Pseudoduganella albidiflava: one gene and its partner. The protein of the gene in region 2 interacts with the protein of the main gene of each other region in a pairwise test. Links are inferred from orthologs where the notes say so. Each region holds a gene or a part of one and is shown on either strand. Other genes may lie near its edges.

The links.
Region 1: the proteins of EYF70_RS24550 (region 2) and recJ interact in binary tests that used the Escherichia coli proteins (3 or more experiments, as listed by UniProt). The link is inferred for Pseudoduganella albidiflava from one-to-one orthologs.

Annotation. Positions count from the first base shown.
Region 1 is NZ_CP036401.1:3,399,720-3,404,332, forward strand. Bases 1,608-4,540 are described here. They hold recJ (single-stranded-DNA-specific exonuclease RecJ), read left to right. Parts: upstream 1,608-2,193; coding sequence 2,194-3,888; downstream 3,889-4,540. Other genes in these bases: EYF70_RS14100 (hypothetical protein), read left to right, coding at 1,608-2,162; EYF70_RS14110 (YybH family protein), read right to left, coding at 4,096-4,540. Outside these bases: EYF70_RS14095 (lipoprotein-releasing ABC transporter permease subunit), read right to left, coding at 1-978; more of EYF70_RS14100, read left to right, coding at 1,137-1,607; more of EYF70_RS14110, read right to left, coding at 4,541-4,560. UniProt on the Escherichia coli protein: Single-stranded-DNA-specific exonuclease.
Region 2 is NZ_CP036401.1:5,899,841-5,906,267, reverse strand. The notes cover bases 1,338-4,585. They hold EYF70_RS24550 (DNA topoisomerase III), read left to right. Parts: upstream 1,338-1,703; coding sequence 1,704-4,385; downstream 4,386-4,585. Other genes in these bases: EYF70_RS24545 (DUF3597 domain-containing protein), read right to left, coding at 4,559-4,585. Outside these bases: DNA-processing protein DprA, read left to right, coding at 1-650; EYF70_RS24555 (Smg family protein), read left to right, coding at 705-1,181; more of EYF70_RS24545, read right to left, coding at 4,586-5,008; EYF70_RS24540 (hypothetical protein), read right to left, coding at 5,125-5,631; EYF70_RS24535 (ABC transporter permease/M1 family aminopeptidase), read right to left, coding at 5,728-6,427.

The sequences.
Region 1 (4,613 bases), 2.5 Mb from region 2 along the record:
CATGAACACCTTCATGATCGAACGGGGCGACGCGCCCAGCGTGCGCAGGATGGCGATGTCGGCCTGCTTGTCGGTCACCGTCATCACCAGCGTCGCCACCAGGTTGAACGCGGCCACGGCGATGATCAGCGTGAGGATGATGAACATCATGCGCTTCTGGGTCTGCACGGCGGCAAACCAGTTGGCGTTCAGCTTCGACCAGTCGCGCACCAGCAGGTCGCCCGGCATCGACTGCTTCAGCTGGAAGGCCACCTCGGGCGCCTGGTCCATGTCCTCGATCTTCAGGCGCAGGCCGTAGGGGCCGGCCAGGTTCAGCAGCTGCTGGCCGTCGGCCAGGTGCACGTAGGCCAGCGAGGAGTCGAATTCATTGTGGCCCGCCTCGAAGATGCCGGCCACGGTAAACGTGCGCATGGCCGGCGTGCCGCCCGACAGGCCGCCTTCGGACAGCGCCATCGCCACCTTGCCGCCCACCTTCACGTCCAGCGCCCGGGCCAGCTCGATGCCGAGCACGATGGCCTGTTCGCCCGCCTTCAGGCCGGCCAGGGAGCCCTGCTTCACCTGGCGGGGAATGTCCGATACCTTGCCCTCTTCTTCCGGCAGGATGCCGCGCACGATGGCCGGGCGCAGCACGTCGCCGCCGTGGGCCAGCAGTGCCTGCAGTTCCACGAACGGCGCCGCGCCCTTCACTTCCGGGTTGGCGAACGCGCTGCGCGCCGTGGCATGCCAGTCCGTCATCGGGCCGCCCATCTGGTAGATCTCGATATGCCCCAGCACCGACAGCATGCGCGCCGTGACTTCCTTCTGGAAGCCGTTGTAGACCGACAGGACGATGATCAGCGCCGCCACGCCCAGGCCGATCCCCGCCATCGAGATCGCGGAAATGAAGGAAATGAAGGTGTTGCGGCCGCTGCGGCGCCCGGCGCGCGTGTAGCGCAGCCCGACCTGCCATTCGAACGGCATCTTGTGCGTGAAACTCATGGAGTGGAACCCGGCGAAGAACGCATGGAGAAGATGACTCCTGTGCAAAGTGCGCAGTTTGCCATATAAACAGCATTGCCGGAGATACAGCTGAGCAGCGTAGCCAGGCAGGCGCTGGCGGCCGGGGCGCCGCGGCCGCCGATCTTTTATAATGGCGCATGGCTTCCACGACCCTCGTTCTACCTTTCGGCCTGCCGCCGGCCGAAATGGCGCCGGATCTCGTCCGCGCGCTGCAGGCCCCGGCCCTGGCGACGCTCCTGTCCCGCAATTCCACGCACACGGCGCACGCGTTCGATGCCGACTCGCGGCTGCTGCCGCATGAGGCATGGCTGGCGCATGCGCTGGGCGTGGCCGGCGATCCCGCCGCGCAGCCGGCCGCGCCGTTCGCGCCGGCGGTGATGCGGGGCCTCGGCCTGGCCCCGGATGCCGGCCACTGGTTCCTGTTCCACCCGGTGCACCTGGTGATCGGCACGCACCTGATGATGCCGGACCTGCGCGGCCTGCGCATCGGCGCCGAAGAATCGCGCGCGTTGTTCGACGCCGCGCTGCCGCTGTGCGAGGAACTGGGCAAGACGCTGGTGTACGGCGACGCCCGGACCTGGTTCCTGCGCGCCGACGACTGGGCCGGCCTCGCCACGGCTTCGCCGGATGCCGCCACCGGCGACAACCTGCACCCGTGGCTGCCGTCAGGCGCCGCCGCGCGGGACTTCCGCCGGCTGCTCAACGAGGTGCAGATGCTGTGGCACGCCCATCCGGTGAACGCGGCCCGCGCGCAGCCCGTCAACTCGTTCTGGCTGTGGGCCGGCGCCCCGGCTGCGCAGCCCCGGGTCGGCACGCCACTGGCGACCGCCGCGGCCCCCGCCTGGCTCAATGCGCTGGCCACGCCGGAACTGCGCGATGCCACGTGTGTCCAATGGCTGGCCACGAAGGGCAACGATCGCCTGGCCGTGCTGGGCCACCTGGCCGGCGCCGGGCTGGCCGAAGACTGGCCAGGCTGGCTGGAATCGATGAAACAGCTGGAAGACCAGTGGTTCGCACCGCTGCTGGGCGCGCTGCGTTCCGGCCAGGCGAGCGGCGTGCGCCTGATCCTGACAAACCGGCTGGGCTGGACCGACACGGCCACCACGAAACTGGCGCTGAACAAGTTCTGGCGTACCGAGAACTTTAAAAACCTGCTTGCCTGAGCAAGTTAACAAGCACGATAAAGTTGAATCCATGACCCGTATCACGCACCGCCCCTGCCCGTTCCGCGAATCGGAAATGCTGCGCCAGGGAGGCATCCACCCCGTGCTGGCGCGCCTGTTCGCTTCGCGCGGGCTGACCGATCCGAAAGACCTGTCGTCCGACCTGTCGGCACTGATCCTGCCCTCGGGGCTGCTGCACATCGATGCCGCCGCCGTGTTCCTGGCCGATGCGATCGCCGCCAGCAAGCGCATGGTCATCGTCGCCGACTACGATTGCGACGGCGCCACCGCCTGCGCCGTCGCGCTGCGCGGCCTGCGCGCGATGGGCGCGAATGTCGACTTCATCGTGCCGAACCGCTTCGAATATGGCTATGGCCTGACGCCCGAGATCGTGGCGCTGACGGCGCGCGAGAAAGCGCCGGACATCATCCTCACCGTCGACAACGGCATCGCCAGCATCGAAGGCGTGGAAGAAGCCAGGCGGCGCGGCATCGAAGTGGTCGTCACCGACCACCACCTGCCGGGCGACCGGTTGCCCGACGCGCGCGTGATCGTCAACCCGAACCAGCCGGCCTGCGGCTTCCCGTCGAAGAACCTGGCCGGCGTGGGCGTGGTGTTCTACGTGCTGCTTGCCCTGCGCGCGGAACTGCGCCGCCGCGGGGTGTTCGATGCGCAAACCCAGCCGAAGCTCGATTCGCTGCTCGACCTGGTGGCGCTGGGTACCGTGGCGGACGTGGTGAAGCTGGACACGAACAACCGCATCCTCGTGGCGCAAGGCCTCAAGCGGATGCGCGCCGGCCGCATGCATGCCGGCGTGGCCGCGCTGTTCCGCGTGGCCGGGCGCCAGGCGCGCTGCGCCACGCCATTCGACCTGGGCTTCGCGCTGGGGCCGCGGCTGAACGCGGCGGGCCGCCTGGAAGACATGTCGCTGGGGATCGAATGCCTGGTCACGGACGATGAAGGACGCGCCTGGGCGCTGGCCCAGCAGCTCAACGAGATCAACCTGAAGCGCCGCGAGATCGAGGCCGAGATGCAGGATGCGGCGCTGCTGCACCTGGACGATTTCCAGCCGTCGCGCAGTTCGACGATCTGCGTGTTCGACGATGCCTGGCACCAGGGCGTGATCGGCATCGTTGCCTCGCGCCTGAAGGAAAAGTTCTACCGGCCGACCATCACGTTCGCGCCGGCCGGCGATGGCTGGATCAAGGGTTCCGGCCGCTCGATCGCCGGCTTCCACCTGCGCGACGCGCTCGACCTGGTGTCGAAGCGGGCACCCAGCCTGATCGACAAGTTCGGCGGCCATGCGATGGCGGCTGGCCTGTCGATCCGCGCCGACGCCTTCGAGGCGTTCTCGCAGGCCTTCGAGGCGGTCGGCCAGGCCTGGCTGACGGAACAGCAGCTGGAGCGGGTCATCGAAACGGACGGCCCGCTGGAAGATGCCTATTTCACCACGCAATTCATCGAACTGATGGATGGCATCGTGTGGGGCCAGGGTTTCGCGCCGCCCGTGTTCTGCGATGAATTCCGCGTCGTCAGCCAGCGCATCCTGAAGGACAAGCACCTGAAACTATTACTGGAACGCAATGGCGCGCGCTATGACGCGATCTGGTTCGGCCGCACGGATGCGCTGGGCGAACGGGCCCGCGTGGCGTTCCGGCTCGATGCCAACGAATACAACGGCACCACGCGCGTGCAGTTGATGGTGGAGCACGCCGAACCGGCGTAAGAGCCAGGCTTCGGCCCATACATTCACCCCAACAGCAAAGGGCCAGGGTCAGACCGGCGGGGTGAAGCAGGGGTTTCGCGAGGCATGCTTCGCGCCTGCGGAACGATGCTGGCATGCATGCCAGCATTCCTCCCTGACCCCAGATTTTGCACTTGGGGTGGGCTTGATCAAGCGACTTTGACGTAAAAGCCAAGCTTGCCGCCGCGCCTACTGCCGGGCCGGCCCCGCCGGGTTGCAGACCGGCTCGCCCTTGTCGAACACCACCTTCCACTGGCCGGGCGCCTCCTGGCGCCACACGGAATTGAAGCGCGCGATCAGCCGGCCTTCGGCGTCGTGCACCGGGCCGCTCGAGTAGGCGAGCAGGCCCGACTCCAGCACATCCACGCGGTCCGGGGCCCATGAGAACGGCGCTTTCTGCCCCGTGAAATACTGTTTCCAGAACCCGGCCACTTCGGCCTTGCCCCGCTGCGCCGCGGCCGGACCGTAGAACACGGCGTCGTCGGCCAGGAAGCGCTGGAAGGCGGCGAAATCGCGCCGCGCCATCGAATCGGCGAAGGCCCGCTCGGCGGCGGTGACTTGCGCCGCCAGCGCGGCATTGTCGACGGCGGGACCGCTTGCACAGCCGGACAGGGCCAATGCGGCAAGCAGGATGGTGGCGGCTGGACGTTTCATGGCACCCTTTCTGGTCAAAACTGCATGGTAGTACCGAAGGCGGGCCTTCGATA
Region 2 (6,427 bases):
TCGTGTCCGGTCTCGCGCTGGGCATCGACGCGGCCGCCCACCAGGGCGGCCTGGCGGGCATGGGCTCGACCGTGGCGGTGGTCGGCACCGGCATCGACGTGGTCTATCCGCCATCCAATGCGGCACTGGATGCGCGCATTCGTCAGGCCGGTTGCGTGCTCAGCGAGTTTGCCCTGGGCACGCCGGCGCGCAAGCAGAACTTCCCGATCCGCAACCGCATCATCAGCGGGCTGTCGCGCGGCGTGCTGGTGGTCGAGGCGGCGGAGCAATCGGGGTCGCTGATCACCGCGCGCCTTGCCAACGAGCAGGGGCGCGATGTGTTCGCGATTCCGGGTTCGATCCATGCGAGCCTGGCGAAAGGCTGCCACCGGCTGATACGCGATGGTGCGCGGCTGGTCGAGACGGCGAACGATATCCTGGAAGCATTTGGCATGGAGGCCGTGCGCGGCACCGAAACGCTGCTGGATGAATTGACGCGGGCGGCCGATGTGTTGTTAACGGCATTGACGTACGATCCAGTACCCGCCGATGAACTGGCGGCAAGGCTGAAACTGGATCCGGCTGACACTCAGGCAAGTTTGCTTGCACTAGAGTTAGCAGGTGTTGTGGAACGGCTGCCTGGTGGTGTTTTTCAGCGACTCAAAAGGTGAAAAGCAAGGGTGCGGGTCTTGTGCCGCGTCGATTTATGCTGATAGAGTAGCGCCATGTTCGACATCCTTGTTTATCTCTACGAGACCTATTATCGCCCCGACGCATGCCCCGAACCGGCTGCGTTGGCGAAGAAGTTGTCCGCTGTCGGTTTCGACGACGTGGAGATTTCCGAGGCGCTGGTCTGGCTTAACGACCTGACCGCGATGGCCGGTGAAATGGCCGGCGTCGAACAGGCCGCGACCGCCGCATCGACCGGCACGCGGTTCTATGTGGAAGAAGAACAGGACGTCCTTGGCACGCAAGCCATCGGCTTCATCGCGTTCCTGGAAAGCGCGCGCGTGCTGTCACCGCTGCAACGCGAAATCGTCATCGAGCGCGCGCTCGCGCTCGAAGAGTCGCCCGTGAACCTGGGCAAGCTGAAGATCATCGTCCTGATGCTGCTGTGGAGCCAGGGCAAGGAACCGGACGCGCTGATGTTCGACGACCTGTTCGGTTCGGACGAGGAACAGGCGCCGCGCCTGCTGCACTGAATCTGCTGCACTGAGCCCTGCCGCCCGCCGCGACAAGCGCGAGATGGCACAAGCCCGTGCATCCTGTTTCGTGTCCCGTGTCTCGTATCCCGGCTCATGGTTCATGTTTCATGTTCACGTCTCCTGCAGCCTGACATGTTCATGATGTCTCATGCGTGATGCATCATGCGTGATGCCTCATGCGTGACACGTCTTGCGTCATGCAGCCTGCCTTGTCATCCCGCGTTGTCCATCCAGCGTTGTGCATCCTGTATGTGCAGGCTCGTCACTGATAAGAAGTATCTGGGAAGTATGCTTGCCGGCCGCCTTTGCGGCCGGATTGCATTCGTGCGCGTGCTTGCGGTTTTGCCGCTTGCGCGATTATGATTGGCCCCTTGACAAAAATGCCCGGGGCGAAAAAGTCGGCACGAAGCGTGATGCCCATGTATCATGCGCCTGCCATACCCCGGAGGCCGGCCGACGCGCCGCGCGCGACGCTGGCCCCCGCAGCAACCGAGCAAAAGCAAACCGAGAACAACAATCATGAGCAAAACCCTCATCATCGCCGAGAAGCCTTCTGTCGCGAACGATATCGCGAAGTCGCTTGGCGGCTTCACCAAGCACGATGAGTATTTCGAATCCGAAGAATACGTGCTGTCGTCCGCCGTCGGCCACCTGCTGGAAATCGCGGTGCCGGAAGAGTACGACGTCAAGCGTGGCAAGTGGAGCTTCGCGCACCTGCCGATGATTCCGCCGTACTTCGCGCTCAATCCGATCGCCAAGACGGAAAGCCGCCTCAAGGTGTTGAACAAGCTGATCAAGCGGAAGGACGTTACCGCCCTGATCAACGCATGCGACGCGGGCCGCGAAGGAGAACTGATCTTCCGCCTGATCGCGCAGAACGCCAAGGCCAAGCAGCCGGTCAAGCGCCTGTGGCTGCAGTCGATGACGCCGAGCGCCATCCGCGACGGCTTTGCGCAGTTGCGCAGCGACGAAGAGATGCTGCCGCTGGCGGACGCGGCACGCTGCCGTTCCGAGGCCGACTGGCTGATCGGCATCAACGGCACCCGCGCGATGACGGCATTCAATTCGAAAGAGGGCGGCTTCTACCTGACCACCGTGGGCCGCGTGCAGACGCCCACGCTGTCGATCGTCGTCGAGCGAGACGAGAAGATCAAGAAGTTCGTGCCGCGCGACTATTGGGAAGTGCGCGCCGAGTTCGTGTGCGCCGCCGGCGTCTACGAAGGCCGCTGGCTCGACACGGGCTTCAAGAAGGACGAGAACGATCCCGAGAAACGCGCCGAGCGCCTGTGGAGCAAGGCCGCGGCCGATTCGATCGCGCTGGCGTGCAAGGGCAAGCCCGGCATCGTCAGCGAGGAATCGAAGCCGACCACGTCGATGGCCCCCGCGCTGTTCGACCTGACCAGCCTGCAGCGCGAGGCCAATGGCCGCTTCGGCTTCTCGGCCAAGAACACGCTGGGCCTGGCACAGGCGCTGTACGAGAAGCACAAGGTGCTGACGTATCCGCGTACCGATTCGCGCCACCTGCCGGAAGACTACCTGCCCACCGTGAAGTCCACGCTGGAAGTGGTGAAGCAGAACCCGAACTACCACCAGTTCGCCAAGCAGATCCTGGACAAGGGCTGGGTCAAGCCGAACAAGCGCATCTTCGACAACACCAAGATCTCGGACCACTTCGCGATCATCCCCACCGGCATCGCGCCGAAGGGCCTGTCGGAGCCGGAACAGAAGCTGTACGACCTCGTCACGCGCCGCTTCATGGCCGTGTTCTTCCCGGCCGCCGAATTCCAGGTGACCACCCGCTTCACCGAAGTCTCCGGCCACCAGTTCAAGACCGAGGGCAAGGTGATGACCAACCCCGGCTGGCTGGCCGTGTATGGCAAGGACACCACCGACGACAAGGAAGGCGGCGGCAACCTGGTGCCGGTGGCGAAGGGCGAGAAGGTTCACACCGACAAGGTGAATGCGAACGGCCTCGTGACGAAGCCGCCCGCGCGCTACACGGAAGCCACGCTGCTGTCCGCGATGGAAGGCGCCGGCAAGCTGGTCGATTCGGATGAACTGCGCGATGCGATGGCCGGCAAGGGCCTCGGTACGCCGGCCACGCGGGCGGCGATCATCGAGGGCCTGCTGACGGAGAAATACCTGATCCGCGAGGGCCGCGAACTGATGTCCACCGCGAAGGCATCGCAGCTGATGACGCTGCTGCGCGGCCTCGGTGTCAGCGAACTGACCGCTCCCGAGCTCACCGGCGAGTGGGAGCACAAGCTGTCGCAGATGGAAAAGGGCCGGATCTCGCGCGAGGAGTTCATGCGCGAGATCGCGCAGATGACGCAGATCATCGTCAAGCGCGCCAAGGAATACAACAACGACACGATCCCCGGCGAATACGCGACGCTGGAAACGCCGTGCCCGAACTGCAGCGGCGTGGTCAAGGAAAACTACCGCCGCTTCGCCTGCACCAAGTGCGAATTCTCGATGACGAAAACGCCGGGCAGCCGGCAGTTCGAGATCGCCGAAGTGGAAGAGCTGCTGAAGAACCGCACCATCGGTCCGCTGCAGGGCTTCCGCTCGAAGATGGGCCGGCCGTTCGCCGCGATCCTGCGCATTGCGCGCGACGAGGACATCAACAACTTCAAGCTCGAGTTCGACTTCGGCCAGAACGACGAGGAAGGCGAGGATGGCGAAGGCGTCGACTTCTCCGGGCAGACGCCGCTGGGCCCGTGCCCGAAGTGCAATGCCGGTGTCTATGAGATGGGCCTGGCCTATGTGTGCGAGCACAGCGTGGCAAAGCCGAAGACCTGCGACTTCCGCAGCGGCCGCATCATCCTCCAGCAGGAGATCCTGCCGGAGCAGATGGCCAAGTTGCTGAACGAAGGCAAGACCGACCTGCTGCCCGGCTTCATCTCGCAGCGCACGCGCCGGCCGTTCAAGGCGTTCCTTGTGCGCGGCAAGGATGGCAAGATCAGCTTCGAGTTCGAGCCGCGCAAGGAAAAGCCGGCCGCGAAGGGCAAGGCAGCCGCCGCCGCACCGGAAGGCGCGGAGGGGCAGGCAGACGAGGCGGCAGTGGTGAAGAAGCCGGCGGCGAAGAAGGCCGCGGCAACGAAGACGGCCGCCACGAAAGCCACGGCCACGAAGGCCACCACGGCCAAGAAGGCCCCGGCGAAAAAGGCGGCGGCGAAGAAAGCCGTGACGACCGAATAAGCGGATCAGCCGGAACAAAAAACGGGGCCACATGTGGCCCCGTTTTCTTATTGCTTCGCGTGCGAGTCAGTTCCAACGCCCCGCACTGCGAATCAGTTCTAACGCCCCGCACTGCGAATCAGTTCTAACGCCCCGCACTGCGAATCAGTTCTAACGCCCCGCACTGCGGGACGTTAGTCCTTCAGGTCCGCGGGGACCTTGCCGCCGTTGGCGGCCAGCTTGTTCATCACCTGGCGGTGCAGCCACACGTTCATCTTCGCCGAATCGCCTGTGTCGCCCGTGTAGTTCAGCTCCTGGGCAAGTTCCTTGCGCGATTGCAGGCTGCTGTCCAGGTCCAGCAGTTTCAGCAGGTCGACGATCGAGGTACGCCAGTTCAGTGGCTGGCCGGCCTGCTGCGCCTTGCCGTTCAGGATCGCTTCCACGTCCACTTCCGACAGTGCAGCCGGCTGTGCCGGCGCGGCTGGCGATTGCGCCGCGGTCGCGGTGGCCGGCGCAGCAGGCGCTGCCTGTGGCTTGGCGGCCGGGGCCGCTGCGGGAGCCGGCGCCTGAGCCGGTTTTTGCTGTGCTACGGCCGGGTGCGACGACGGGAAGATCTTGTGGAAGATATTGCTGAGGATACCCATGTGATGTCTCCTTGAAAGTGGATCAGATGCAAGATGGATCGGTTGCGCAGATCGGTTGGCCCGATCAGTTGCGTCGCTCAGTTGCGTCGCTCAGTGGCGTGAATCAGTGGCGTAAATCAGTTACGGCTGGCTTGCGCGATCTTGCCCAGCACGATCGCCAGCGCGGCGCCGCCCAGGGCCTGCACGAGCTGCGGGTGCTCGGCATAGAAGTCGCCGATGCGGTCGACGATGCCCGGGTTGTGCTGCTCGGCCGTGGTGGCGATTTCCTCCACCTGCTGCGGCGTGATCTTTTCCGCCTGCTCGGGCGTCACCTGCGGCTGGCCGTTCTGGCCGAACAGGTTGCCGATGCTGCCGGCCAGCGCCGTCAGCATGGCCGGGTTGACGTTGCCCAGCAGCTGGTTCAGCATGCCGGCCCGCTGCTGCGGGTCGCTGCGGCCGAACAGCTGGCTGACCATCTGTGCGAATGGCGGGGTCTGGTCGGAGCGGAGTGCTTCGGTGACGCCTTGCGCCACCGCGCCGCGTGGCGCCTGCTGTGCCGCCTGAGGAAAATCCTGCTCCGCGCGGGCGGGGTCGATTGCCCCGCCGAGGTATTGCTGTAACAGATTACCGAGATCGAATCCCATTGCCGGCTCCTGTGTGAAAGTCAGCCGACAGCATAAGCCCATTCGCGGCGCGGGTCTGTTCGCGGACTAACTATTGGTGGCAAAGGCAGCGGCAGGTCAGGGCGGTGCCATGTCCACGGCAATCATGTTGTCGTCCGGCTTCCGGTCGATCAGCTTGTTGTCGGGGTCGATGCCGGCGCGGGCCGGCCGGCCCGAGACCACCAGCGTGACCGTGCTTTCGCGGCGGTCGACCAGCCGGCGTTCGCGCAGCAGCGGCTTGCCATCCTTGTCGTCGATGCCGATATCGATCATGTCGGCCAGCAGCGCATCCTTCTCGGCGCCCAGGCCGTCCGTGCGCAGCTTCGCCGCATGGACCGTCAGGCGCACGTCATAGCGGCCATCCTTGCGGCGCTGCGCGGTGGCCGCCAGCGCGCGGTTGTCGTACAGGACGATGGCATTGAACAGGTCGTCGATCAGGTAGGCCTGCGCGGGCGGTACCACGGCGCGCAGGCCGTCCACCAGCGCCGTCACGCTGGGGTAGGGATCGCCCCGGTAGGCATACTGCCCGAGCAGGCCGCGCAGCACCGTGTTCACGCGCTCCTCGCCGATCACGTCCTGCAACTGGTACATCGCCAGGCTGCCCTTGCGGTAGTGGATATAGTCCTGGTCCTCGTTGTCCGCCAGCGGCAATTCCCGCTTGTTCTCCATCGCCCGGCCATACAGGTACATGTCCAGGTCGTGGCGCAGGAAGCGGCGCATGCCGCCGGGGCCGAACGTGCGCTTCATGACCATCAGCGCGGAGTATTCGGCCAGCGTT